Regions from separate parts of the Marinobacter sp. CA1 genome, predicted to be linked through region 2. Evidence: riboswitches for the same ligand, from Rfam matches in the RefSeq annotation. Region 2 holds a riboswitch; the other holds the start of a gene.
What was found. A riboswitch is a leader RNA that binds a small molecule or an ion and turns the genes downstream of it on or off. The one in region 2 is predicted to bind cobalamin.
Positions count from the first base shown of each region.

Region 1: another riboswitch for cobalamin. It lies ahead of J2887_RS00330 (TonB-dependent receptor plug domain-containing protein); the one in region 2 lies ahead of J2887_RS20895 (ribonucleoside-diphosphate reductase subunit alpha).

Region 1 is NZ_CP071785.1:77,101-88,407, reverse strand. It holds gene J2887_RS00385 (tautomerase family protein) at 1-351, shown strand, start outside; gene J2887_RS00380 (glutaredoxin family protein) at 453-845, opposite strand; gene J2887_RS00375 (substrate-binding periplasmic protein) at 1,090-1,872, shown strand; gene J2887_RS00370 (YbaK/EbsC family protein) at 1,908-2,390, opposite strand; gene J2887_RS00365 (hypothetical protein) at 2,518-3,243, shown strand; gene J2887_RS00360 (cobyric acid synthase) at 3,383-4,846, opposite strand; gene cobO (cob(I)yrinic acid a,c-diamide adenosyltransferase) at 4,851-5,462, opposite strand; gene J2887_RS00350 (ABC transporter ATP-binding protein) at 5,505-6,272, opposite strand; gene J2887_RS00345 (FecCD family ABC transporter permease) at 6,272-7,249, opposite strand; gene J2887_RS00335 (cobalamin-binding protein) at 7,283-8,206, opposite strand; cobalamin riboswitch at 8,239-8,492, shown strand; gene J2887_RS00330 (TonB-dependent receptor plug domain-containing protein) at 8,633-10,603, shown strand; gene J2887_RS00325 (hypothetical protein) at 10,629-11,307, shown strand, end outside.
Region 2 is NZ_CP071785.1:4,569,875-4,581,181, reverse strand. It holds gene J2887_RS20900 (ribonucleotide-diphosphate reductase subunit beta) at 1-397, opposite strand, end outside; gene J2887_RS20895 (ribonucleoside-diphosphate reductase subunit alpha) at 601-3,357, opposite strand; cobalamin riboswitch at 3,629-3,778, opposite strand; gene J2887_RS20890 (DUF3047 domain-containing protein) at 3,951-4,670, shown strand; gene J2887_RS20885 (substrate-binding periplasmic protein) at 4,695-5,489, opposite strand; gene J2887_RS20880 (universal stress protein) at 5,626-6,477, opposite strand; gene J2887_RS20875 (SulP family inorganic anion transporter) at 6,521-8,008, opposite strand; gene nhaB (sodium/proton antiporter NhaB) at 8,098-9,603, opposite strand; gene J2887_RS20865 (response regulator) at 9,917-11,307, shown strand, end outside.

The DNA.
Region 1 (11,307 bases), 230 kb from region 2:
CCGATCAAACCCAAACTTTCGGATGTTATCCACAGCTGCATGCAATCGGTGCTGGGGATGCCTGAGGACAAACGGGCTCATCGCTTCATCCCCCTGGATGCCGAGGACTTCTATTACCCCGGCGGCCGCACACCGGCCTACACCGTGATCGAGATCAACATGATGGAAGGCCGCACCGCCGACACCCAGAAGGCGCTGATCAAGGCCCTGTTCCAACGTATCCAGGCGGAAATCGGCATCTCACCGGTGGATGTGGAAATCACCATCAAGGAACAACCCGCCCACTGCTGGGGCTTTCGCGGCATGACCGGCGACGAGGCCCGTGATCTGAAGTATTCGGTGAGCGTGTAGCCGGGGGTACGCGTCCGAACGTCTCCCCAGGCAAGTGATGAGCGCAACGAACAAAAAACCGAGGGGAGTTCGACCAATGATCGAATATCAGCGACTGCTAATTAACTCGGCTCGAATCGTTCCTGCAACCATGCGTTGATCTCGGAGGATTCATACAGCCAACGCTCATTGCCATCATCCTGTCGAATCTTCAGGCAGGGCACTTTGATGCGGCCGCCACCGGCCTCCAGTGCCGCACGATGCTCGGGGTCATGCTGGGCATTGCGGGTTTCAATGTTCAGGCCAAGTCGGGCGATTTCCTTGCGTACCTTGATACAGAACGGGCAGGCACTGAACTGGTAAAGCGCGAGATCTTTGCTGGCCTGGTCAACGACTGCCTGCTCTTCAAGGGTGCGGGTCACGCTTTTAGGCGTACTGAGCTTTTCACTGAGCAGCATGAACGGTGTCAGGACCAGGCGCAGGGTGCGGAAAAAAAGACGTACAATCAATTTCATGGGTAAGGCTCAAACTCCAAATTGAAGGTTGCCGGCCGGATCTCGGCATTCAGGCTTGATTTGCGTACTTGATAGCGGTTCGAGAGGATATCACTTCGCTCGGTTGATTAGGTACTGACAGGAGCCACTGGACTTTCCCTGCAGCAGAGTGTGTCCTTACTGCTATCGGTTGACTGACACAGAAAAGGTGACAGCCCTCGGAATGGGTGGGCCGTAAACGCATGTTGAGTTGGAGGTTGCTGTTATGACACTGGGCCCTATCCGTTGGTTCATCGCGCTTGCCGCCGGCTTGTCACTGAACGCGCTGGCGATGGACGGCGAAGAGATCAGGGTGTGTGGAGACGGCGCAGGGTGGCCACCTTACACCTATGAACTGGACGGAGAGGTCGCCGGTTATGACGTGGATGTACTCGAGAGAATACTCACGCCCGCAGGCGTGTCTTTTACGGTGGAAATGCAGCCTTGGGCACGTTGCACGGGACTCACCGAAACCGGCGCCTATCACATAGCATTGAGTGCCTCGTACAGTGCTGAACGGGCGCAAACCTACCTGTTAACGGAGCCTTACTACACCGTTCAGCCCAGCTATATCTTCGACAGGAATCGTTATCCGAATGGGCTGAATGTCAGCGAGCCCGCTGATCTGATGAACTACAGGCTATGTGGCCTCAGGGGCTACAACTACACGGGCTTTGGCGTTGCGAACGAAAACGTGGATCAGGGAACCAACACCTTTGATCAGGTCGTCAACAAGACGCTTGCCGGTCGCTGCGATGCGTTTCTTGCCCGCTATGAGATACTCGCCGGCTTCTCGGCTCTTGGCCAGAATCACCTGCGGGAGGGCCTGACCGCAGAACCCATTCCAGGGGTGGAGGCAGATCAGTTCCATATGATGGTTTCCCGGCAATACCCAGGAGCCGGGGCACTGGTGCAACGACTCAACCGTGGGTTCGAGGCACTGGCTGCGGATGGCACGCTGGAATCATTGCTTCAGGGCTATCTGGGGGATCAAGGAACCTCGGATTAACTGGACAAGCATTGTTAATCAGAGAGCTACTAACCCTATTGTGCCAGATCTACCCACTGCCCCTGAGTGAGCTCGCCCAAATGCCGTGGGTTCAGTCGGAACACGGAGTTCGGTGTTCCAGCCGCCGCCCAGATTTCGCTGTACTGGTGTAAGTCCTGGTCCAGGATGGTTTGAACCGAGGCGTTATGCGCCACGGGCGGAACACCGCCGATCGCGTAGCCCACTTTCTCTCGTACAAACGACGCATCGGCCTTCTTGAGCACAATACCCGTCGCTTCCCTGACCTTGTCAGCGCACACCCTGTTGGTACCCGATGCCACCACCAGCACGGGCTCACCGGTCTCGCCGTGTTTAAAAATCAGGGACTTCGCTATCTGGGAAACCCTGCAACCAATCGACTCGGCGGCCTCTTCCGCCGTACGCGTTGAGCCCGGCACCTGCTGAACCACAAAGTCCTGGCCATGCTGAGACAGGAACTCCTGTACTTTTACGGGTGAGGCTTTCAATTCCTTTGACATGTTTCCTCCCTAATTTCAACGGGCCAGCGATTAGAGTAATGCGGTGGCGGGCCCAGAACAATGCCATGATCGAAAGCGGTGCATCGATTGTGATAAAAAGCTTCGAACCATTCGCGGGTACAAAAATATGACAGTATACGCAGTGTTAGTCAGCATGTTTCTGGGCCTTACCTCCATGGTGAGTGTCGCCAATCCCAGAGAGGACATCCCTGTCTTCTTCGATATGGCCACCTGGGAGAAGGAGCGCCTTACCGCCGCAATCGATGCAGATTTCATGACATCGGAGATTCTCGCTCAACTGGTTGAGCCGGAAGGGGAGTTTCTGGGATATATCGGGTCTGACTATTACCGTTTGCATATCGGATTCACCGAAGTGCACCCTGTTGAGGAAGCAGAAGCCAGGGTATTGGTCTCAGGTTACCTAAGGAAAGGAGCGCTGCACTGTAATCTGGAGGGTACCATCCACGTTGAGCATAGCCACGACCTGAAGCGGCTGGATTTTGGCGTGGACAATGAACACCGGAATTCAGGGATCAGTCGCCAGGGATTTGTATTCGGCTCCTTTTCACTTAAGACCATGGGCACCGAAAACTGCGCCGGAACACTGCGGGGGCGCCATCGAGTAACCTGGATGTTAATGGAAAATGGCTCGATCACACGAAATGATGTGGGCAATGATCGCTACCTGCGGGGAGACAATCTGTATGCCGGCGTCTGGATGCGAAAATCGTCGGACTACGCCCTTGATGCAAACTGGGGTGAATTCCGGATTCCTTTTGCCCGCCCCAAACTGGACATCGGGGCGGCTGAGTTCTCGGTCAATCCTGAGTACCTTGACTACGGTTGGCAGTAGACTTGAGTCCCGGACAATGTCCGATCAGCCATTGTCATTTAGGAAACCTCTGATTAACCCTGTTCTTGCCCTTGTCATGCAGATGTAGACGATGACGAAATGCGGTGTTACCGGCCCCGTGCGGCATACCCAGGCATGGTCAGGCCATCCCCAACAACCGCTTCAACCAATCGGTATCCAGACATTCCTCCACCGCGTCCGCCAGCCGATCCAGCTGCTGTTCCCGGTGGCTGGCGTAGTCGACAGCCTGGCCCTGGTCCCGCAGCCCCCAGTGGGCCAGCAGGGCGGCGCAGGCAGCGGGGTCGTCGAACAGGCCGTGGAGGTAGGTACCCATCACCCGGCCATCAGCGCTGATGGCGCCGTCCACCTTGTCAGCCAGGGTGACCAGCGGGCGCGCCAGGTCCGCACCGGTGGTAACGCCATTGTGGATCTCGTAGCCGCAAACCGCAGCCGGCGCCTCGGCGCCGGGAAGCGTCAAGGTACCGCTAACGCGGGTGAGCTGTTTGCCGGCCACCATCCGGGTATGGGTATCCAGCCAGCCCAGCCCGGCGGTGATGCCGGGTTCACCTTCCAGGCCCTCGGGGTCATCAACCTGCTGCCCCAGCATCTGGAAGCCGCCACAGATGCCAAAAACATGGCCGCCGTACCGCAGGTGACGTTCGATAACCGCTTCCCAGCCGTTGGCCCGTAACCAGGCCAGATCGCCACGGGTATGCTTGCTGCCGGACAGCAGGATGACATCCGCCGGTGGCGGGCTCTGGTCGGGGCCGACAAACGTCAGCTCCACCCCGGGATGCAGCCGTAACGGGTCAAAATCGTTGTGGTTGCTGATGCGTGGCAACACCGGGACCACCACCCGCAGGGCACCAGCCTGGTGTTCACCGGCCGTGCCCACCGAGTCCTCGGCATCCAGTACCAGGCCGTGGAGGTACGGCAGCACGCCGTTCACCGGCTTGCCCGTACGCTCGGTCAGCCAGTCCAGCCCGGGTTCCAGCAGGGCCAGGTCACCGCGAAAGCGGTTGATGATAAAGCCCCGGGTACGGTTGCACTCCGACTCGGAGATCAGCACCAGGGTCCCCACCAGCTGGGCAAACACACCGCCACGGTCGATGTCACCCACCAGCAGCACCGGGCAATCCACCATCTCGGCGAACCCCATGTTGGCGATGTCGTTGGCCCGCAGGTTCACCTCCGCCGGGCTGCCGGCGCCTTCGGCGATGATGACATCGTAGCGTGCGCTCAGTGCCTGCCAGGCGTCATACACTGCCTGCCGGGCCTCGGCCTTGTAGGCGTGATAGTCCACCGCGTTCATATTGCCGTAGACCTGCCCCCGCAGGATGACCTGGGCACCGCAGTCGCTCTGGGGCTTGAGCAGCACCGGATTCATGTCGCTGTGGGGCTCCACACCACAGGCCAGGGCCTGCAGTGCGGTGGAGCGCCCGATCTCGCCACCGTCCACGGTAACCGCGCTGTTGAGGGCCATGTTCTGGGGCTTGAACGGCGCCACCGCCACGCCCTGGCGCTGCAACCACCGGCACAGGGCGGCCACCACGGTGCTTTTACCGGCATCGGAGGTGGTGCCCTGGATCATCAAGGTGGTCATGGCGTTACAGTTCCACGCCCTTCTGGGCCTTCACACCCTGGTCCTTGAAGGCGTGCTTAAGGGGCTTCATTTCAGTGACGGTGTCGGCCAGTTCGATCAGTACGTCCGGGGCGTAGCGGCCAGTGACGGTCACATGCTGCATCTCCGGACGGTTATGAAGATCGTCCATCACCCGATCCAGGTTGAGGTAGTCGTAGCGCAGGGCAATGTTGAGCTCGTCCAGCAGCACCATGTCGTAGCTGGGGTCCTTGAGCATCTTGCTGGCAATCTCCCAGGCCGCCTCGGCGGTCTGCACATCGCGCTCCCGGTCCTGGGTGTCCCAGGTATAGCCCTCGCCCATGACGTGATAGTCCACATTGGGCAGGTCCTTGAAGAAGGTGTGCTCGCCGGTGGTAAAAGAGCCTTTGATGAACTGCACGATGCCCACCTTCATGCCGTGGCCAAGGGCGCGGGCGACCATGCCAAAACCGGAGCTGCTCTTGCCCTTGCCGGCGCCGGTCAGCACCAGCAGGATGCCTTTTTCGTTCTGGGCCCGGGCGATGCGTTCCTGCATAATTTTCTGCTTGGCGGCCATGCGGGCGGCGTGACGTTCGGGATCGTAGGCGCGTTCTTTCATCGGGACTCTCCTGGGTTCGTAAAATCTGTGTTTGTCGGGACACTAGCGTACCGGCACATACACCGGGGCGCCGTCCACTTCGGCGGTGGCCAGTTTCTGGTCGTAAAGCTGTTCCAGAGCCTCCGGCACCAGCATGCTGGCGGCCTCGCCCCAGCAGGCCTCACCGTCCGGGAACAGCAGCAGCAGATGATCGCACCAGCGCGCGGCCAGGTTGAGGTCGTGCAGGCACATCAGCACCGCGCAGCCACCAGCCGCCTGTTCCGTCAGCAGTTCCATCACCGCCACCTGATGGTGCAGATCGAGGTGGTTGGTGGGCTCGTCCACCAGCCAGGTGTGGGGGGACTGGGTCAGGGTGGTGGCAATCGCCACCCGCTGGCGTTCGCCGCCGGACAAGGTGCTCACCAGGCGATCCGCCAGGTGGTCGACGTCAAGGCGCTGCAATGAGCGCTCCGCCAGCGCCAGATCGTCCGCGGTTTCCATCTGCCAGGGCGACAGCCAGGGGTGGCGACCGATCAGCGCGGTCTCCAACACCGTCGCCGGGAAGCCGTCCTGGCGCTCCTGGAACACCAGGCCCAGTTGCTGGGCCACCTGTTTTCGCGGCAGGTCAGTCAGCGCCCGCTCACCCAGAAAAACCCGGCCCGAGCGGGCACTTTGCAAACCCGCCAGGGTATGCAGCAGGGTGGACTTGCCGGCGCCATTGGGACCCAGAATACCCCATACCTGGCCGGCCTCGATGCGCAGGTCCAGCGGCCGTCCGGACGGCCGCCCGGGAATGTCGATCAGCAGCTGCTGGCAGTTGAGGGTTTGCATCAGCGGCTCCGGTGCAGCAGATAGAGGAACATCGGCACGCCGATCAGCGCGGTAAAGACACCCACCGGCAACTGTTCCGGAGCGATCACCGTGCGCGCGGCGGTATCCGCCAGCACCAGCAGGGTTCCGCCGGCAAAGGCACTGGCCGGCAGGATCAGGCGCTGATCATTGCCCAGTACCAGTCGCAGGATGTGGGGCACCACCAGACCTACAAAGCCGATGCTGCCAGCGGTGGTGACCGCGGTGGCGGTCAGCAGGCTCGCCAGCACGTACACCAGCCATTCCAGCGGTCGCACCGACAACCCCAGCGCGGCCGCCTGCACCGGGCCACGGGCCAGCACGTTGAGGCTGCGGCCGAGCGGCAACACCACCAGGCAGGTCAGCACCAACACCAACACCGATGGCCAGCTCAGGCGGGCGTAGGCGACGTCCCCCATCAGCCAGTAGAGCATGCCCGGCAGTTTCTGGGCCGGTGCGATGGCAAGGATAAGTGTAATGGCCGCACCCCAGCCGGCGGCAACCACTACCCCCGTCAGCAACAGCCGTGACGGCGTCCAGCTGCCACGACCATGGGCCAGACCGAACACCAGCAGAGTGGCCAGCAGGGCCCCACCAAAGGCCGCCGCCGACACCAGCACCGCCGCCGCACTCACCAGCATTGCCAGCAACGCACCCAGGGCGGCGCCGCCAGACAGACCAAGGATGTAAGGATCGGCCAGGGGATTGCGCAGCAGTACCTGCATCAGCGCGCCGGCCACCGCCAGCAGGCCGCCGGTGCCGAAGGCGGCGATCACCCGGGGCAGTCGCAATTCAAGGATCAGCGTCCGCTGCAGTTCACTGCCCTGCCCCGCCAGCACCGCCAGGGTATCCGCCGGCGCCACGTTGACACTGCCCAACCCCACCGCCACCACCATCGCCGCCAGGCTGACCAGCGCCAGCACCAGCAACGGTGGCCACCAGGCCCGCCGCTGGATCATTCCGACACCCGCCCGGCAGCGGCCAATCGAGGGCTAGCGACGGCCACGGGCACGCTCCAGGTGATCACAGAAGATACGGCTGCCTTCGAGCAGACGGGGGGTTGGCCGTTGCACCAGCGACGGCGGCACGAAGAAGAGATTGGCCCGCTGGGTCGCCAGCAGTCCGGGGTACTGGCGCCAGGGCTCCAGCCAGCGGTCGTTGGCCTCACCCATACCGCCGGCCAGGACGGCTTCGGGGTTGGCGGCCAGCACCGATTCCACATCAATGCGGGGGATCAGTCTGTCCTGGTCGCCAAAGACGTTGTCGCCACCGCACAGGGTGATCACCTTGCCGATCAGTTGCTGATCGCTGACCGTCATCAGCGGCTCTTCCCAGACCTCATAGAACACCGTCACCGGTGGCTGGTCGCGGTAGCGGCGGGCCAGATCGGCAATGCCATCGCGAAAGTCATCCGCTGCCGACTGACCGGCTGCTGCCGTGCCGGCGAGTCGGCCCAACCGTTCCAGAGCGGTAGAGACCCCCTCAAAAGTCTGGGGTTCGATGGAAAAGACCGGGAAATCGAGGGCGTCGAGCTTGTCCTTCTGGGCGTTATTGCCGCTGACCCAGTCGATCACCAGGTCGGGCTTCAGTGCCACCAGGGTTTCCAGGTCGATGCGGCCGTGGTTGCCCACCGAGGTGATCGCCTTGGCCTCCGGCGGGTAGTCGCTGAATTCCACCACCGCCACCACCCGGTCACCGGCACCGGCGGCAAACACCAGCTCGGTAGCGCCCGGGGACAGCGTGGCAATCCGCATCGCCGGCTGGGCCAGGCACAGTGTCTGGCCACGGTCGTCGCGCTCGCAGATCTCCGCCCGCACCAGGCTGGAAACCAGCATCAACAGCACCAGCAGCGCACGTTGATGCAGCCGCCGACGTCCCGGGTTGCCACGTCTTTCAAAGGCCCAACATTGACTCACAGCCAGCCGCCCCCTTATCATTTTTGCCAATTTTTAATCTATCCGTAGCAGGTGCTCCAGCCGCCACCCGCCCAAACAGGGGCCGGCGGCCCAACCATGGAGTGAAACCGGGAAGTTCGGTGTAAAACCGACGCTGCCCCCGCAACGGTGAGCGGCTCAGGACACCCTGAGACGAGTACGATAGGTCAATCAGCCAGCCACTGCAGATATTCTGTGGGAAGGCATCGTACTCTGGCCCCTCGGCCAGCCGCAAGCCCGGAGACCGGCCTGCTACCGGCTATCAGTGCCCGCTGACGGAGGGTCAGCAGCACGGGGTTGTGGCCTTGGCGAACGCCGGCACCCGCCTCTGTTGGTAGCTGTTTGGTTGGTGACACACGGAGCCGTCACCGTTCTATCGACCGGCTTGCCCTGGGTGCTGCTGTCCATATGCGTTGTCTAACTGCCGGCCTGCTGCTGAGTGCCGCGGCCCTGCCCGTTTCCGCCGACGAACTGCCGTTCATCGTGGTGGAAGGGGCCCGAATCAATTCCGCCGCCGACATTGACCCGGCCGAGGCCACCGGCCCGGTACGGATCATCAACCGGGACCACTTCGCCAACCGCACCGTCACCCTGGCCGACGCCCTGGGGGACCAGACCGGTGTGCAGATCCGCCAGAGCGGCGGTCTGGGCAGTTACTCGGCGCTGTCGCTGCGAGGCTCCACCAGCCGCCAGGTGCAAGTGGTGGTCGACGGTATGCTGCTGAACGACCCGGTTACCGGCGGCGTCGACATCAGCCAGCTGACCCTCAACGACATCCGCCGGGTCCAGGTTTATCCCGGCAACGCCCCCGCCCAGTTTGCCCACGCCGGCATCGGCGGTGTGGTCATCATGGAAACCCTGGGCCGGGACACCGAGGCCCAGACCCGCCTCAACCTGGGCCTCGGCGCCAACGGCACCGACAAGGCCGGGGTGTTCAACAGCGACAGCCATGACGATGTCTACTACTGGGTGTCGCTCAATCGTCAGAGCAGCGACAACGACTTCCGCTACCCCAATGAGCGCGACTGGTTCAACCCCAACGACGGCCGCGAGACCACCCGTCGCAATGCCGACTACGAGCAGACCGACGCCAGCACCAAACTGGGCTGGGCCATCAGCGACACCAGTGCGCTGGACGCCCTGATCCAGTGGAGTGATCACGACAAGGGCGTGCCCACCATCCAGAACTGGCGCAACAACCACGCCCGTCTCAGCGGTCACACCGTCCGCACCCAACTGCATTACCGCCAGCAGGGCTGGGCCAATGGCCGCCTCCACACCAGTCACCGGCTGATCTGGAGCGATGCCAGCGACCGCTATGACAATCGCGATGGTCTGGTTGGGCTGGGGACCGCCGATGTCCGCACCGACAGCCAACGACTGGGCCTGGTGAACACGGCGAGCCTGCTGCTGGGTAGCCACACCGTCAGTGCCACCGTCGACATCAGCCAGTTTGATTACGACCAGGACGACCGCCTGGACACCGACCGCGCCGATGAGCGTGAACGCCGCCAGCTCACCACCGCCCTCGGCCACCAGTGGCAGAGCGACGACCATCGCTGGCGCACCCAGGCGTCGCTGCGGCGGTTTGATGTCGACGACACCTCCGATGAAAGCCAGGGAGACGGCAGCACCGAACGGGTTTCCAGCCACGACGCCTACCACAGCTGGCAGCTCGGTCTGAGCCGCTACCTGGGCGACAGCTGGGTAGTGTCTGCCAATCTGTCGCGGCAGGTCCGTGTTCCCACACTGCAGGAGCGGTACGGCCAGGAAGGCCTGTTTGTGGGCAACCCGGACCTGGCGGCGGAAGAGTCCAACAATGCCGAACTGTCGGTGCGTACCGACCGGGGCTGGGGTCACATCGAGGTGACCGGGTACCGGCGCGAACTGGACCCGGCGGTGGCAGCGATCTACGACGCCCGTGGCGTGGGCCGCTACGTCAACCTGTCCGCCGACGTGATGGGAGTGGAGGTGGACACCGCCTGGCACCTGACGCCTGACTGGCGCCTGGCCGCCAACGCCACCGTCCAGGATTCCGAAAACACCTCGGCCTCGGTGCGGGATCGTCACAACAAGCAGCTGCCGGGGATCTATCACCAGTCCCTGCTGCTGAGCAGCCGCTGGCAACTACGCCCCTTCGAAGTCGACCTGTCCTATCAGTACGACGACGATCTCTACTATGACGCCGCTAACCTGCTGGCCGCCGACGCCCGCCAGCTGGTCAACGCCGGCGTCAGCTGGCGCCACACCTGGCACAACCGCCAGCAGACCGACGTTCGCCTGGAAGTCCGTAACCTCACCGACGAGCTGTACCAGGACTTCAACCGCTTCCCCGGCCAGGGCCGAAGCTGGTTCCTCAATCTGACACACACCCTCTAACGATACCTATTCCAAGGAGACATCCATGCACACACCCATTTCCCTGCGCAGCCTGCTCGGCACCGGCGGCCTTGCCCTCACCCTGACCCTTGCCGGTTGTGGTTCCTCTGACGACAGCACACCGCTGAAGCCAGGCCAGGACGCCCGCCTTGTTGGTGTGGTTTCCACCGTAGCATCTGATTTCACCTCCGGCGCCGTCGAACTGATCGACATGAGCGAGACGGACCCGGTGGCTTCCGGTGCCTACTTCCCCACCGGCTCCGACATTGGTGTCACCGCCCGCGGCCAGCACTACTACCGTTTTGGCCGCTTCAACATCGACACCCTGCAGAAAGTGGACGTGGCAAACCCGGCCCAGGAGATCTGGCAGTACTCCACCCTGAGTGCCGGCGACACCGCCTCCTCCAACCCCTACGCCCTGGTATTCGTCAACGACACCAAGGCCTACCTGCTGCGCTACAACACCAGCGAAGCGTGGATCGTGAATCCGTCCGCCACCAGCGAGGACGAGTTCTTCTCCGGCGAGACCCTGGATCTCTCCGGCTACCTGCCTGACAACACCCAGGGCGCGCCCAACATGGCCTCCGGCGTGGTGGTGGACGGCAAGCTGTTTATCACCCTGCAGCGGCTGGACTCGGAATACGACCCCACCAACACCGCCTACGTGGCCGTGTTCGACACCGACACTGACACTGAAATCGACA
Region 2 (11,307 bases):
TGTGCAGGGCTTCTTCGTAGACCTGGCGGGCCTGGTAGATCTGCAGTTCCGGGGCGCTCATTTTCTCCATCACCGCCAGGCCAATGTTGCGCATGGCGAGAATGTCGGAGGTGGTGAGGTAGGCCAGCACGTTCTCGTAGACGTGCTTCTCCGGCGCGCTCAGGCGGTGGTGGTAGTCGTGGACGTCCTGGGCCATGTTGATGTCCAGCGGGGTCCAGTGGTTCTTGTTGGCGTTCATGAAGTACTCCCAGGCCCAGGGGTACTTGAACGGTGCCAGCTGGTTGATGTCGGTCTCGCCGTTGATCACACGCTTGTCGTCAACGTTGACCGGGCGCGGGCCGTCGGGGTTGCCGGCTTGGGGTTGCTTGGGGGTGGAGTCGTCGTCCCAATCGAGCATGGTGGTGGTCCTCAGAATCTTGGTGTCGGCGTAGGCGATTTGGTTTTGGTGCCGGAACCGGTCTGCGAACCTTTTTCAGGACACGCCCGTGAATACGTCCCTGTAGGGCTCGACGCTGGCCGTCCATGGCCAGCGACGGTCCTGAAAAAGGTTCCCAGCCCGTTCCTCAGAACTGTTCAGTTACCTCAGTGAAAACAAACGGCTTACTGACAGGCCTCACAGTCCGGGTTGTCGATGGAGCACACCTGCGGGGCCGGGGCTGCCTGCACCGGGGCGGATTTCTCGGCGCCGGTGGCGCCCAGGGAGCGCAGGTAGTAGGTGGTTTTCAGGCCGCGTTCCCAGGCCAACTGGTACAGGGCGTCGAGCTTCTTGCCGGACGGCTCGGCCATGTACAGGTTGAGGCTCTGGGCCTGGTCCAGCCATTTCTGGCGGCGGGCGGCGGCTTCCACCAGCCAGCGGGCGTCCATCTCGAAGGCGGTGGCGTAGCGGGCCTTGATCTCGGCCGGGATACGCTCGATCTGCTGCACCGAGCCGTCGAAGTACTTGAGGTCGTTGACCATGACGTTGTCCCACAGGCCTTCGGCCTTGAGGTCGGCGACCAGGGACGGATTCACCACGGTGAACTCGCCGGACAGGTTCGATTTCACGAACAGGTTCTGGTACGCCGGCTCGATGGACTGGGACACACCGACGATGTTGGAAATGGTCGCGGTCGGCGCGATGGCCATGACGTTGGAGTTACGCATGCCGTGCTTGGCCACCAGCTCGCGCACCGGCGCCCAGTCCAGCTTCGCTTCGGTGTTAACGCTGAGGTCGCCGTCCTGGCGGGATTCCGCCAGCAGGTTGATGGAGTCGATGGGCAGGATGCCCTGATCCCACAGCGAGCCCTGGTAGGTCGGGTAGGCACCACGCTCGGCCGCCAGCTCGGCGGAGGCGCGGATGGCGAAGTAGCTGATCTGCTCCATGGCGAGGTCGGCGAATTCCACCGCTTCCGGGCTGGAGTAGGCCAGCTTGAGCTGATACAGGGCGTCCTGAAAGCCCATCAGGCCCATGCCCACCGGACGGTGCCGCAGGTTGGATTCGCGAGCCTGGGGCACGGCGTAGAAGTTGATGTCGATGACGTTATCGAGCATCCTCACCGCGGTGTTCACGGTTTGCTCCAGACGCTGCACGTCCAGCTCGCCATCCTTGATGTGGGCGGCCAGGTTGACCGAGCCCAGGTTACAGACGGCGATTTCCTCGGCGCTGGTGTTGAGGGTGATCTCGGTGCACAGGTTGGAGGAATGCACCACGCCCTGGTGCTGCTGCGGTGAGCGCAGGTTGCAGGGGTCCTTGAAGGTGATCCACGGGTGACCGGTCTCGAACAGCACAGTGAGCATCTTGCGCCACAGCTGCTTGGCCGGCAGCTTCTTGTGCAGCGGCAGTTCGCCGCGCTCGGCCATGGCCTCGTATTCCTCGTACCGGCTGCGGAAAGCGTTGCCGTAGAGGTCGTGCAGGTCCGGCACGTCGCTGGGGCTGAACAGGGTCCAGTCCTGGTCCCGGCGCATGCGCTCGATCAGCAGATCCGGCACCCAGTTGGCGGTGTTCATGTCGTGGGTGCGACGGCGCTCGTCACCGGTGTTCTTGCGCAGTTCGAGGAATTCCTCAATGTCCAGGTGCCAGCTTTCCAGGTAGGCACACACCGCGCCCTTGCGCTTGCCGCCCTGGTTCACTGCCACTGCAGTGTCGTTGACCACTTTCAGGAACGGCACCACACCCTGGCTCTTGCCGTTGGTGCCCTTGATGTGGGAACCCAGCGCTCTTACCGGCGTCCAGTCGTTGCCAAGACCGCCGGCCCACTTGGACAGCAGGGCGTTGTCCTTGATAGCACCGTAGATGCCTTCCAGGTCGTCGCTGACGGTGGTGAGGTAGCAGGACGACAGCTGGCTGTGCTGGGTGCCGCTGTTGAACAGGGTTGGCGTGGACGCCATGTAGTCGAAGGACGACAGCAGGTTGTAGAACTCGATGGCGCGGGCATTGGGGTCGTCTTCCCGCAGCGCCAGGCCCATGGCCACCCGCATGAAGAACACCTGGGGCAGTTCCAGACGGTCGCCGTTCCAGTGCAGGAAGTAGCGGTCGTACAGGGTCTGCAGGCCGAGGAAGCCGAACTGGTAGTCGCGCTCCGGAATCAGTGCCGCACCCAAGCGCTCCAGGTCGAACGCCGCCAGCGCCTCATCGAGCAGTTCGTAGCGGATGCCGGCGTGAACAAACGCGGTCAGGGCCTGGGGATAGACCGCCTTCAGGGATTCCTGCAGGGGCAGGTCGAGGGCAATGGCGGCCTCGACCCGCAGCTGTTCCAGCAGCAAGCGGGCGGTGACCTGGGAGTAGTCCGGCTCCTGCTCGATGTGACTGCGGGCCGTCATCACCAGCGCTGACAACACATCGGCCTCGGGAATGCCGTCATACAGGCCCTTGAGGGCCTCGTCCACCACCGAGGTGGCGTCGACGCCGTCCAGGCCCTCACAGGCCTGCTCCACCTGGTACTTCATCAGCCCCAGGTCCAGCGGTGCCACCTTGCCATTGGTCTGTTTCACGGTCAGGCTCGGGTGCGCTTCCACCGGGGCCTCGCGGCTGGCCCGCTCCTGGGCGTGGGCTTCGCGGTAGAGTACGTAGGCACGGGCCACTTTCTGCTCTTCGGCCCGCATCAGCGCCAGTTCAACGTGGTCCTGGATGTCTTCGATATGGACCTTGCCGCCGGCCTTGAGACGGCGGCTGATGGCCTGAATCACCTGCTCGGTCACCCGTGCAACGCTGTCGTGGATGCGGGCAGAGCCGGCCGCCTGATCGCCTTCCACCGCCAGGAATGCCTTGGTAACGGCGACGCTGATCTTGGCGGCGTCGAAGCTGACCAGGGTTCCGTTACGTTTGATAACCTGCAGGGAATCGGTGTTGAGCTGGGGATCGGCCGTGGCGGCGGACATGCTGTGTCTCCTGAGTGCGCGTTGAAAGTCCGTGACCTTCACGTCGGCAGGAGAGCGAGAGATGGGGCGAGCAACCGTGGTGGGGACATGAGCAGGGGGACAGATCTGAAATCTGTCCCCGACGACAAAGCTTTCCCCAGACAGGCTGCGACATCGGGCAGGGGACAGAGTTCAGATCTGTTCCCCAGCGGTATGCCCCCACTTCAATTCGACTCTGCTCACCTGTGACGCGAAGGTGCAGTTACTGAGCAATAAGCTCACTGTTCCTGGTGGTCTTCGGACTCAGGGGCAGGGTTCGTGATCGAACCGCCTTGCGGGGCGACTTCCCAACCGGTTGCGGTCAGTGTCTGGTGCCTGGCACCGTGCCTCGCTCGTTCCCCAATACCGCTGCGCGTCAGTTCCGGAGTCTCACCGGATTCCCGATACAGCGTGATCTGGCGTTGTGACTGGTGATTTCCTCACCGCTTTGGTTACGCCTTAATCACTATATCTGGTATCAAACCAAGAACAACAACACTATATACACCGATCATGACTTCAACAAGGCACTTTTCGGCAATCCACGGGTCAGTGCCCAAAACGGGGGAATCGGCATGAATCGAAACAAGGTGTTAGCAGCCCTGGCGATGATCATAAGCCTGGCTTTTGGATTGCCGGCCACGGCCGCGCCAGCGGAATTTTCCCGGCTCGATACCCTGGCGCCGGAGTGGATGCCCCTGACGTTCCCCAACATCGAGCGTCACAGCGAGTATCGGCTGGTACGCGATTCCCAGGGCACCCAGGTGGTGGAAGCCCGCACCGATGGCGGTGCCTCTGGCCTGATCGCCCGCCTGGACCTTGACCCCGGCGAGCAGCTGATCCTGCGTTGGCGCTGGAAGGTGAGCAACGTTTACCAGGCCGGCGACGCCCGCCGCAAAGACGGTGACGACTACCCCGCGCGGCTCTACGTGGCGTTCCGGTTCGAGGACGAACACGCCGGCTTCTTCGAGCGCCTCAAGCGCGGCACCGTCAAGGCGCTGTTCGGGGAGGAACTGCCGGGCAATGCCCTCAACTACATCTGGGCCAACCGGCTACCGCAGGGCCGGATGGTGGCCAACCCCTACACCGACCAGACCATGATGGTGGCGGTAACCAGCGGCCGGGAACGGGTGGGACAGTGGGTGACGGTGGAACGGGACCTGGTGGCGGATTACCGCCAGGCCTTCAGCAAGGCGCCGCCACGGATCGTCGGTATCGGCATCATGTCGGATGCCGACAACACCGGTGACTCAGCCACCGCCTGGTACGGCGACATTGAACTGATTACACCCTAGAAGGCCAAGAGAAAAAGTAACCACTCACTCGCTAAGGGCGGGGAAGCCGGGCAACAGATAACTTTGACCCCGGGTCACCGGTGGCGGTACCTCGTTGCGCTCGGCCAGGCGTCGGTAGGCGTCGTCGAACCGGCGCCGGATGCGTTCTGCCCCCGGGCTCTGGCGGGAGAACAGCCAGGCGGTGTAGCGGGTGCGCAGCGGGTGCTCGCGCAGGCCCTCAATGTCGTAATCCGCCATCACTTCACGAATCGGAAACTGGTAATCCAACAGGTAGTGACCGCGATTGCGCTCCAGCATGTACAGCGCCGCCAGGTGATTGGGAGCGTAAGACACCCGGATGTTGTCGGATTGCTCCAGGTAATCCACCAGACCACCGTAAGTGTAGCCGGAGATGAGGATCAGGATCTGTTCGTTGAAGGTCTCGAAGCGGGTGACCGGCGGCGTGTCCCGGAGCGACCAGGCCGACAGCTTGACCGGGATCGGCGTCACCGCGCTTTCCAGCACATAGCCCTGCAGTTCCGGGACTTCCGTCAGCCCTGGCCACAGGTCGATCACGCCGTTCTTGAGATAGAAATAGGTGCGGGAGATGGGCAGGTAGACGAACTCCACCTGGTAGCCGGCCTCGGCTGCCACCTTTCGGGTCAGCTCAATGAAGCTGCCCGCCGCGCGGCGGTTGCCGTTCTGGTATTCCAGCGGCGGGAACTCCACATAGCCGATGCGCAGCACCCGGTCTTCGCTCGCCAGTCCCTGGGCGGGCAGGCAGAACCATAGCAGCAGCAGGGGTAACCACCCCCAACGGCCCGTCTGCCTGTTGTCCACGCCACTGATCACCGTCCGCTCCTGCTGCTGGTACTGCCTGCGCCATTGTGAAACCGGAGGGTATCAGATCAGGCCAACAATACCCCCGACTGGGTCAAACTTCCGTGACCACGATGCGTCAAGTTTTACACTCACCTCAGCGTAACACCAACAGCGGTGTGGTGGAGGTTTTCAGCATGTTGGTAGTGGTACTGCCCATGAACAACTGACGAATGCGGCTGTGGCCATAGGCCCCCATCACCATCAACTCGATGTCGTGCTCCTGTTGGTACTGGTGCAGCGCCTGTTCCACGTCGCCGGGGCGGATCGCCAGGTGGATCTCGGTCTGCAGCGGCGCCAGCACCTGCTCCGCCTGCTTGAGCTGCTCCCACTGATCGTTGGTGTCAGCCCCGACCATCACCAGGTGCAGGGGAAAATCGCGGAACAGCGGGCTCTGGGCCAACATCTCCAGCCCCTTGCGGGTGGTCGGGCTGCCGTCAAAGGCCAGCATGGCGCTGCGGGGTTCGCGGTACTCGTCCGGCACCAGCAGCACCGGCCGGTGGACCTGACGCAGCACGGTCTCCAGCTGGCTGCCAATGTGGACATCCCGATCGGTACTGCTTTCACCGTGCAGCCCCATCACCAGCAGACGGGTGCTGTCCTCGATCGCCAGCAGGGAGTCGGCCAGATCACCGTGGCGCTGGCGTTGGTGGATGTCAGTGACACCGAACGCCTGCGCCCGCTGTTCCGCCGCCTGCAACATGTGGTGGCCCTGTTCCAGCGCCAGTTTGCCCCGGCGCTGGTCCAGCTCCGCCAGTTCCTCCAGCAGATGCTCACGGGTACCCAGGCCAATGCTGCCGGCCAGGTCGGTTTCCGCCGGATAGCGGTCCTGGTCCAGTACGTGGAACAGCGTCAGCGGCGCGTCCAGGCGCCCACTGGCCCAGGCAGCGTAGTCACACACCGCCGGCGCGGCCCGGGAACCATCGATACAGCCTACTACTTGCTTCATCGTTACCTCGCTACCTCAATCCCTGTTGTCGGTGTCGGCAGGCTCAATGGCCCATCAGCTGTTCAACGCCTTCGGGCTTGTCGTGCACCCCGAAGCGGTCAACGATGGTGGCGCTGGCCTCGTTCAGGCCAATCACCTCGACATCGGCCCCTTCACGGCGGAACTTGAGCACCACCTTGTCGAGGGCGCCGACGGCGGTGATGTCCCAGAAATGGGCCCGGCTGAGGTCTATCACAACACGATCCACCCCTTCCTTAAAGTCGAAGGAGGACAGGAATTTCTCCGACGAGCTGAAGAACACCTGGCCCACCACGGTGTAACTGCGGCTGCGGCTGGCTTCGTCCAGGTCGGATTTGACCAGCATGAAGTGGCCCACCTTGTTGGCGAAAAACATCGCCGCCAGCAGTACGCCGGCAAACACCCCAAACGCCAGATTGTGGGTTGCCACCACCACAATCACCGTGACAATCATCACGATGTTGGTGGATATCGGGTGTTGTTTGAGGTTGCGGAAAGAATCCCAGCTGAAGGTACCGATGGACACCATGATCATCACCGCCACCAGCGCCGCCATCGGGATCTGTACCAGGATGTCATCAAGCACCACCACCATGATCAGCAGCACAATACCGGCGGTGAGGGTGGACAGCCGGGTGCGGCCACCGGACTTCACGTTGATGATCGACTGGCCGATCATTGCACAGCCAGCCATGCCGCCGAGCAGGCCGGCGCCGATGTTGGCGATGCCCTGGCCGCGACACTCGCGGTTGCGGTTGCTTTCGGTATCGGTGAGGTCGTCAACGATGGTGGCAGTCATCAGCGACTCCAGCAGCCCAACCACCGCCATCGAGGCGGAGTACGGCAGCACGATCCACAGCGTCTCCAGGTTCAGCGGAACGTCCGGGAACAGGAAGATCGGCAGGGTCGACGGCAGCTCACCGAGATCGCCAACGGTGCGGATATCGAGGTTGAGGAACACCGCCACGATGGTCAGCAGGATGATGCACACCAACGGCGACGGCAGCACCCTGCCCACCACCGGCACGTACGGGAACAGGTAGATGATGCCCAGGCCAGCGGCGGTCATGGCGTAGACGTGCCAGGTGACGCCGGTCAGCTCCGGCAGCTGGGCCATAAAGATCAGGATCGCCAGGGCGTTGACGAAGCCGGTCACCACCGAGCGCGAGACGAAGCGCATCAGCTCCCCCAGCCGCAGGTAGCCGGCAAGAATCTGCAGCACCCCGGTGACGATGGTGGCCGCCAGCAGGTACTGCAGGCCGTGGTCTTTCACCAGATCCACCATCAGCAGGGCCATGGCGGCGGTGGCCGCGGAGATCATGCCGGGACGGCCGCCGGCGAAGGCGATTACCACGGCGATACAGAACGATGCGTAAAGCCCCACTTTGGGGTCGACGCCGGCAATGGTGGAGAACGCAATGGCCTCGGGAATCAGGGCCAGGGCCACAACAATGCCGGAGAGCAGGTCGCCGCGAATGTTCGACAACCACTCGGTTTTGATGGTTTTCATCATGAGGAATCCGGAAAAATCAGTGTGCTAGAGACGACAATGCCCGCGCCTGGTCACGAAACAACCAGGGCGGGCAACTGGGACGGGGGATTTTAAATCATCTGGATGACACTAAACAGGCCAACCGTGCCCATCACCACCGTATACGGGAACGCCATCACCACCATGCGACCGTAGGACAGTCGCACCAGCGGCGCAATGGCGGAGGTCAGCAGGAACAGGAACGCCGCCTGGCCGTTGGGGGTGGCCACGCTGGGCAGGTTGGTGCCGGTGTTGATCGCCACCGCCAGGTTCTGGAAGTGCTCGGTGGTGATGGTGCCGGCATCCAGCGCCTGCTTGACCTCGCTGATGTACACCGTGGCCACAAAGACGTTGTCACTGATCATCGACAGCACGCCGTTGGCAACAAAGAACCAGGCCGGCTGGCTGCTTTCCGGCAGGCTCAGCACCAGATCGATGATCGGCTTGAACAGGTGCTGCTCGTGGATCACCGCCACGATGGCGAAGAACACCACCAGCAGCGAGGTGAATGGCAGCGACTCCTGGAACGCCTTGCCGATCTGATGTTCATCGGTGACCCCGGTAAAGGCGGTGATCAGGATAATCACCAGCAGCCCGATCAGTCCCACCTCGGCCAGGTGGAAGGCCAGCCCGATCACCAGCACCACGGCCGCCAGCGCCTGCACCCACAGGGCCGCCTGGTCTGCCTTGGTGCGCTTGGAACGCTCGTTGTCGGCGAATTCCTCCAGCACCTGGCGTACCGGCTTGGGCAGGCGGGTGCCATAGCCGAACCAGCGCAGCTTCTCCAGCAGCCAGCAGGTGATCAGCCCCGCCACCAGCACCGGCAGGCTCACCGGCGCCATGCTCTGGAAGAACTCAACAAAGTCCCAGCCCACCACCTTGGCAATCAGCAGGTTCTGGGGCTCGCCGACCATGGTGGCCACGCCGCCGAGGGCGGTACCGATGGCGCCGTGCATCAGCAGGCTGCGCAGGAAGGCGCGGAAGTTTTCCAGGTCTTCCCGGTGCAGCTCGATCACACCGTCATCACTGAGGGCGTTGTGGTCCTTGTGGTGGTAGCCTTTGCCGGACGCCACCTTGTGGTAAACCGAGTAAAACCCCACCGCCACCGAGATGATCACCGCGGTGACCGTCAGCGCATCGAGGAAGGCCGACAACAGTGCCGCGGCACAACAGAACAGCAGCGACAGCGCTGACTTGGAGCGTACCCCCACCAGGATCTGGGTGAACGTCACCAGCAGCAGGTCTTTCATGAAGTAGATCCCCGCCACCATGAACATCAGCAGCAGGATCACCGGAAAGTTGGTGAGCACCTCGTGGTACACCGCCTCCGGCGTGGTCATGCCGATCAGCAGGGATTCCACCGCCAGCAGGCCACCGGGCAGCAGCGGATAGCACTTCAACGCCATGGCGAGGGTGAAGATGAACTCGCCGACCAACACCCAGCCGGCAACACCGGGACCGAAGGTCCAGACGATCAGGGGATTGGCGATCAGAAACAGAATGATCACCTGTTTGTACCAGGTGGGCGCATTGCCCAGGAAGTTGGCGGCAAAACCGCCCATAACGGTGGATGGCATGATCAATTCACTTGAACAACTGACGAAGGGCGTGGGCATGGTAGCAGATCCCCTGGCCACTTTCTGGCCAGTTGGCTATAAATCAGTACAAAAGAACGACGCTGTTGTCGGTTCGGACGCGTCCGGAACGCCAGGCCAAAGGTCGTAGTTCATCCACCGGGTCCCCGGCTCACGGTGACCCATCGGCAGGACGTTGCAGCCAGTCCCGGGGCGATGGTCGGCGGCGTTCGGGCGCTGGAAAATTCGCCAGAATCGACCATGCTGAGAGGATCGTGGCAATTTCGCTCGTCGGCGATGCAAGGAGTGCAGAATCGTGAGAGCCCTATCTGAGATGGACCGTAACGCTCGCCAGCAGTTACTGATGTTGTGCGTCCCGCTAACCGGTCTGATCCTGCTGCTGACCTGGCTGACCTACCACCAGAACCACCAGCACGCGCACTTAGTGACAGATGCCGATGCCTACCGCACCTTGACCGAGCTACGTACCCAGCTCAAAGATGCCCTGGCAATTCCAATCCGTGATCTTTCTGGCATCGCCCAGACCCCACTGGCCCGTTCGGCACTGGAGGCACCCACCCTGGCTGAGCAGAAAGCCCTGTTCGCCCAGGCGCTATATCCGTTGATCTACCAGAATCCAAACTACTTTCAGGTTCGCTGGATACAGGATACCGGCCACGAAGGTGTACGCATTGATATCGGTCAGGGGGAGGAAATAATCCAGCGCACACCCGAGGACCAACTGCAGGACAAAAGCCCTCGATCCTATCACCACGCAGTCATGGCTCTAGCTCCATTTCAGCTCCATATCTCAGAGCCAGACCTCAATCGCGAACAAGGGAGACTGGAACGTCCATTACGGCCCGTACTGCGGGTCGCACTACGGCTGCCAGCTTATCAGGGTCGGGATAACGGCTATCTGATCATCAATGTGGAGGCAAACAATCTGCTGGCCAGCATCGCTGAGCTTGGCCAACTGAACGGGTTTGAGGTAATGGTAACCAGCTCTCAAGGCGACTGGATACTGCATCCGGACCCCACAGTTACCTGGGCCTCATTCCGTGACCACGACAATAATGTTGCCCAGACCAACCCGGAGTTGTGGCAGGCACTGGCAATCGACTCCGACAGCGATCTTGAGCTGGATTCTGGCCACTGGTATCTGAGCCATATCACTCCTGATGCTAAGGGCCGGGGCGGAGCCACTGTGAAACAGGCTCCAACCCTGACCCTGCTGTTACGTGAATCCACTGAGTTGCTGGCTGGCTACCACCAGAATGCTCTGCAGCAGGCTGCCCTGGTGTTCTTCATTCTGCTGGCACTATTCTCACTGCTGTCAATGCTGTTCTACCGCCGCTTACACCAAGCCGTACAATTGCGTAATCGGCTTACTCGCAATGCGGAGGAACTGACCGACAACATTCAGTTTATAAACGCCCTTACCAATGCCCTGCCTGGTCTGGTGGCATTCTGGGACACCAACGAGCGCTGCGAATACGCCAACGGAACCCATCATAAATGGCTTGACCTGGACCCGGACACCATGAAAGGGATGAGCCTGCACAATGTATTTGGCGCAGAGGCCTATCAGAAGTGCCAACCGCAGATCGATGCTGTGATGAAAGGAGAAAAGCAAGCCGTTGAGCTGGTGTTAGCCACTCGACAGGGCTCCCGCACGGTGTTGCTCAACTTACTGCCACTATTCAA